Regions from separate parts of the Paenibacillus sp. EKM10P genome, predicted to be linked through region 1. Evidence: predicted binding sites of a transcription regulator. Region 1 holds the regulator's gene; the other holds the start of a gene.
The links. The regulator NrdR, encoded in region 1, represses ribonucleotide reductase genes. The targets are predictions, from matches to a motif close to AACACNATATATNGTGTT.
Positions count from the first base shown of each region.

Region 2: a site for NrdR is predicted at 1,548-1,565, ahead of nrdI (class Ib ribonucleoside-diphosphate reductase assembly flavoprotein NrdI). Genes of this name have one in related genera too.

Region 1 covers NZ_JAALET010000001.1:825,823-829,053, reverse strand. The annotation lists gene HFE01_RS03790 (alpha/beta hydrolase family protein) at 1-669, shown strand, start outside; tRNA gene HFE01_RS03785 (tRNA-Lys) at 755-827, opposite strand; tRNA gene HFE01_RS03780 (tRNA-Ala) at 839-914, opposite strand; gene nrdR (transcriptional regulator NrdR) at 1,045-1,512, opposite strand; gene HFE01_RS03770 (alpha/beta-type small acid-soluble spore protein) at 1,618-1,842, shown strand; gene HFE01_RS03765 (lytic transglycosylase domain-containing protein) at 1,962-2,525, opposite strand; gene coaE (dephospho-CoA kinase) at 2,522-3,118, opposite strand; gene HFE01_RS03755 (MntP/YtaF family protein) at 3,129-3,231, opposite strand, start outside.
Region 2 covers NZ_JAALET010000001.1:985,314-988,544, reverse strand. The annotation lists gene HFE01_RS04590 (MFS transporter) at 1-337, opposite strand, end outside; gene HFE01_RS04585 (GNAT family N-acetyltransferase) at 340-900, opposite strand; gene HFE01_RS04580 (DUF2500 domain-containing protein) at 961-1,323, opposite strand; gene nrdI (class Ib ribonucleoside-diphosphate reductase assembly flavoprotein NrdI) at 1,742-2,101, shown strand; gene nrdE (class 1b ribonucleoside-diphosphate reductase subunit alpha) at 2,088-3,231, shown strand, end outside.

The DNA of each region.
Region 1 (3,231 bases):
ATGGAGGACCGGGCACAGGAGATTCGATATGCAGTTGACTGGGCCAAAACCTTACCGATGATTGATAAGCACAAAATCGGCCTTTGGGGAGCCAGTCAAGCAGGCTGGGTCATTCCGAAAATCGTTAAAGAGGAGCATGATATTGCATTCAGCATCCTTGTATCGCCGGCTGTGAATTGGATTACACAAGGGCGATTTAACACAAAAAAAGAGTTGGAACAAGAAGGAGCTAGCCCGCAGCAAATTAAAAAGAGACTGGACTACGACCATAAGGTTCTACAATTACTGAAAAATCATGCTTCCTATGAAGAATACCTAAGCATAGCCAGTCCTAACGATATCATTTCCAAAGAAAGATGGAGCTTTATAGGCAAAAATTTTCGTTCTGATTCTACGGAAGAATTAAGCTACTTTAAATCTCCTGTACTCTTGGTTCTGGCTGGGAAAGATATGAACGTAGATGTAAAAGACACCGAGCGAGTATATCGCCAAAAGATATCTCCAGAGCTGCTGTCTGTCATTCATTTGCCAAAAGTTGACCATTCCATGATGAATGAGTACATCACGCATTCCAAGTCCCTAACCTTCTTAACCGCCGTATTTGCCCCCAGACAATTGGTGAGTGATGATTATCTACAAATTCTCGCCGATTTTGTTAGTCAGCATTAAGCTTGAAACTGCTGTATACTCTATTAGACCGGGAATAGATATATAAACAGCAAAAAAACGGCATTTCTGCCGTTTTTTTAAAGGATGGACTCTCAGGGACTCGAACCCTGGACCAATTGATTAAGAGTCAACTGCTCTACCAACTGAGCTAAGAGTCCATATAAAATTATGGTGGAGCCTAGGGGGATCGAACCCCTGACCTCATCGCTGCCAGCGATGCGCTCTCCCAGCTGAGCTAAGGCCCCGTCTCATGTAAGTTAATTAACGTTTCAAGCGACTTCTATATCATATAAAATATTCGACCCTGTGTCAATACTTTTATAAAAAAAATATTAACATCTTCCCGCCACGGCCCTAAAAAGATACAGTCAGCGATCAGTCGCTGTCTGTATCTTTGGATAACAGTGTTTTCAGTTCCTTCATAAACATATTGATGTCTTTGAACTGCCGATAGACGGACGCAAAGCGTACGTAGGCCACTTCATCCACAGGATAGAGCTGTTCCATGACCAGCTCACCAATCTGCTGGCTATCCACCTCTGTGGCTGCCGTGTTGCGAATGGCGTTCTCCACCTGAGATACAATCAGATCGAGCTGCTCGACTGATACTGGACGCTTCTCACAGGCTCGAATGAGACCGCGCAGCATTTTATCACGGCTAAACTCTTCACGGCTGCCATCTTTTTTGATGACCATCAGTGGGGTCTCTTCCACCATTTCAAAGGTGGTAAAACGCCTGGCACACTGTTCGCATTCGCGGCGGCGTCGGATGGACTTATTATCATTCGCTGGTCGCGAATCCAACACTTTCGTGCCGTTGTAAGCGCAATACGGGCACTTCATAATCTCATCACTTCCTTTTTCCAATAAATTCCCGAAGCTTTTTAGTAATAATTTTGTCGAAACGGATCATAATATGTTTACCACGTCGCGAGGAGGTGAACAACAATGGCACAAGGAAACAATGGCAACTCCAACAACCTGGTAGTCAGCAGATCCTCCGGTGCTCTGGAGCAAATGAAATATGAAATCGCTCAAGAGCTGGGTATCAGCATTCCTCAAGATGGATACCAAGGTAACATGACTTCCTATGAGAACGGTTCGATCGGGGGCTACATCACAAAACGCCTCGTAACGATCGCCGAACAACAATTGGCAGGACAATACCAATAATCTCGGTAATAATGAAGAAGTAATACGAAAAAGTGTAGGGATAGGCTGCTAAAAACAGCCTGTCCTGCGCTTTTTTTCATTTTAAAGCGAAAAGGCTCATGTTGTCATTAACCTGTCCCTTAAAACTCATTATAAATTTTTGTATATTGCCTGTAGTAATAGATGACTCGCTGTACATAATGCCGTGTCTCACCAAAAGGGATTTGCTTAATGGACTCTTCTTTGCCATCCCACACCCCCTGATCTAGCCATTCCTGAACTTTACCTGGACCAGCATTATAAGCCGCTACGATGACCACAGGATTATCCTGAAACTTCATAGACAGGTTATGCAGATACCAGGTCCCCAGCTCAATATTGGTGCCGGGCTCGTGCTTGACACTATCCAGCGGGACCTTCTGAATCTGGGCACTCTCCATAATCCAATTGGCTGTGTTCGGCATAATCTGCATAAGCCCCAGCGCCCCCTTGTGTGACTGCTTGCTGGTTTTAAAATTTGTTTCCACACGGATAATAGACGCCACCAAAAATGGGTCCACTTCATAGGTCTGTGAATACTGCCGAATCTCATCCTTATATTGAATCGGGTAAAACCAGGACATCCAATTCGAGTTGAGGAACAGAATCAGGACAAATCCGACAAACAAAATGAGCAGGACTCTTTTCTTACGTAAAATGTTCATGCAAGTCCCTTTCGCTGCCAAAACTGATCAATTTGCATCTGCGTCTCAGACTGTGTTCCGCTATTATCAATAACAATATCAGCTAAATTTTTTTTCTGCTCGATATCCATTTGTGCGGACAAACGAAGCTCGGCTTGCTCTTCTGTCAGACCGTCTCTGAGCATCAGACGTCGGAGCTGAACATCACGTGGTACATATACAACCATAATTTCCTCGTACAGGCTCTCCAGCCCAGACTCATACATTAACGGGATATCTGCCAAAACAAGCTTGTCCGGCTGCTCCCGTTCATAAGCTTCCATGCGCAGACGCATTTCCTCACGAATAGCAGGATGCGTAATATCGTTAAGTGCCTGTCGCTGTACAGGATCTCTGAATACAATCTCTCCCAGTCTTTTGCGGTGCAGGGTTCCGTCAGTGTTTACTATAGCTTGTCCAAAATGCTGTATGACCGCCGCCAGCACCGGATGCCCCGGAAGCATAACTTCCCGGGCAATGGCATCTGCGTCGATCAGCAGCGCACCCTTGGCGACCAAAAGAGCCGACACGGTGCTTTTTCCGGTAGCGATCCCTCCGGTTAATCCGATATTCATGCTCTTCACCTCATAACAGCTTCAATATACCCATCATAATCAGTAATAATGCCGGCAATACGCCGAGCGCCTTCATAAATCGAAATGCTGACAGGAAGAACCCTGCCTTCATA
Region 2 (3,231 bases), 160 kb from region 1:
ATTCCAACGAGCCTGATTGCAAGCATATTGCCAGACCCCCAAAGACTTGTGCGAACACAAGCAGCCACATGTGATCTACCCAAACGAACAACACACTGTAGACTAGAAAACAACAAAGCCCCAGAACAACAGAAATTTTTCTTCCATACTTGTCCGCAATAGCTCCTGTTGGTATTTCAAACAGAAAAGTACTTACAAAGAATACAACCAGCAAGAAGTTTGCACTTTGCAGAGAAAGTCCTTTAGCTAACAGAAATAGGATGAGTGTAGTCCCCGTGATTTCACTCATAAAAAATTGAAGAAAACTGACGGAGTAAAATAGCTTATGTGGCCTCACTTTCAGGGCTCCTTCGCTTGCTCTACAGCCTCATATTCACTTCGCAACATCCCCATCTGAATGATGTCATAGTACTGTCCTTCCCTGAATAGCTTTTCTCGTAGTCGGCCTTCCTCCTTAAAGCCACATGCCAGATAGCAACGATATGCACGTTCATTGAACGCATACACCTCCAGCTCCAGCCGATGCAGATTCAGTGAATGAAATGCAAATTTTTGTATCAATCGTATCGCTTCCCGCCCATATCCTTTGCCCAGATCACCGTCGCGCCCGATTACAATACCAAGGGTGGCGTGCCGATTTACCCAGTTGATTTTGAATAAATCGAGTTGTCCAATATAGTCCAGTGTATCTTTATGTGCAATGACAAAGCCCTTGATCTCAGAGTTGCCGTCAATCATCATCTGTACAAAAGATTCACTATTAGCCTGTGAATGCGGATAGATAAATACGTCGCTTAATCCATGTGTGATTGCCGGGTCATTAACCCATCTTCGGATATCAGGTATATCCTCCTGACGGTACTCTCTTAATACAATTCGTGCTCCAATGATATGTGGCATCGTCAGCTTCCTCCCTATTATGTATTGGTTCTGGTAATACTCTATCACCCTGTCCCCCTTTTACGCTCCCATTAATCTCACAAACTCCAGGAACCGTGTACCTTTATAATGAACCTCCCCGCGATCCCCGATTACAATCATTCCGAAGTCCGTATCCTTCACCTCCAGCTCCTTACGCTCCCCCCTGTCAAATTCAAAGGTGATATAGTAATCGGTCGAAGCTGAAAAATTGCCTGATCCCCCACGCACTCTCGTTCGCTTATCCACAACCTTGCAAGAACGTTGGACCTGTTCGGCTGCTTGATTGGAAAGACCTGCACTTATCGATTTGACAATTCCCATAATGATTACAAAAGCAATGAGTCCAAACACGACAAAAAAGATAATACTAAACGGTTGAAATGCCATAAAACCACTTCCCATTTGCTTCATCCTTTCTACAGTAAAATGTAAATTTTCCATTCTATTGCCCATTGACAAATCGTACATCCTCAGCTTAAAAAACTCCAATACTTTTTTAACATACTTACGAAAAAAAAGTTCTTTCGCTCTTTTCCGCACCCTGCTTGGACTTACACCCGATCTGGGTCCTCTGAGCCTCTCTAGACCGATTGACAAAACTATATATAGATATAAAATAGAAAATGTACTCTAAATATAGTGTAAAAAACGTATTTATGCCCGATATCTTGAAGATAAAGGTATGAAAATACATGTAAATATAGAGTCAAAAATCTTAAATGGCGCAGCCAGCAAGGGATTACAGCTATGAACAGCTATGATGGGTCTCTTGGCAATGCCGTTTTCTTTTTTTCGTTAATTGTTAAGGAGGTTGCACACCATGCTGATTGCTTATGATTCCAAGACCGGCAATGTAAAAAGATTTATAAACAAGCTCAAGCTTCCGGCGGTTCAGATTGAGGAGCAAATGACTATAGAAGAACCTTACGTACTCATTACATATACAACCGGGTTTGGGCAGATACCTGAGAGGGTATCTTCATTTTTGAAAAAAAATGCACAAAACCTTGTTGGTGTAGCTGCAAGCGGCAACCGTAACTGGGGTGAGAAATTTGCCAAAAGTGCGGATTTGATTGCCGACCATTATAATGTCCCCGTGATTAGCAAATTTGAATTATCTGGAACGTTCGGAGATGTGGAGCGTTTTAAACAGGAGGTGAGCCGAGTTGCGGCATATTGAATTGAACAACATGTTGATGAAACGCGATACAGACGGCTTTTTCCAATTGGAAAAGGACCAAGAGGCTGTAGCAGAATTTATGAAGGAAGTTCAAGAACGGAGTTTGAAGTTTGCTGACACAGCTGCTCAAGTGCTGTATATGATTGAGAATGATTATTACGAAAATTTCTATAACAGCTATACAGCTGATGAAATTAATGATATTTTCCATATCACTCATAGCTATAATTTTAAATTCCCTTCCTATATGGCAGCATCCAAGTTTTATACTGATTATGCAATGAAGAGTAACGACCGTAAAGTCTATCTGGAACACTACCCTGACCGGGTGGCTGCTGTCGCCCTGCATTTGGGACGCGGTAACGCCGATACGGCGCGCCTGTTGTCCCGCTCGATGATGGAGCAACGTCTTCAGCCAGCTACACCAACCTTCCTGAACGCTGGCAAAAGCCGCCGTGGGGAATTGGTGTCCTGCTTCTTGCTCGAAATGGATGACTCTCTGAACTCAATCAACTATGTATTGAACACTTGCATGCAATTGTCCAAAATTGGCGGCGGTGTTGCAGTTAACCTGTCGAAACTGCGGTCACGCGGCGAGGCGATTAAAGGTGTTGAAGGCGCAGCAAAAGGCATTATGCCTGTGCTGAAGCTGATGGAAGATGGTTTCTCCTACGCAGATCAAATGGGTCAACGTAAAGGCTCTGGCGCTGCCTATTACAACATTTTCGGATGGGACGTACTGGAGTTCCTGGATAGTAAAAAAATCAATGCTGATGAAAGAGTACGTCTCAAGACACTTTCGATCGGATTGCTGGTGCCGAACCGCTTTTACAAGCTGGCACAGGATAATGAACCGCTGCATGTATTTGCACCTTATAGTGTGTTTAAGGCTTATGGAACACATTTGGACGACATGGATCTGGATGAAATGTACGATACGCTGCTCGCTGACGATCGAGTGAAGAAAAAAATAGCGATGAGCGCACGTGATATGCTGACGAAAATTGCCATGATTCAGTTGGAGTCTGGCTATCCATATATTATGAACAAAAGTAACGCAAATCAGGCGCATGCTCTTAAAAACGTGGGCCAAGTCAAGATGTCGAACCTATGCACGGAAATCTTCCAGT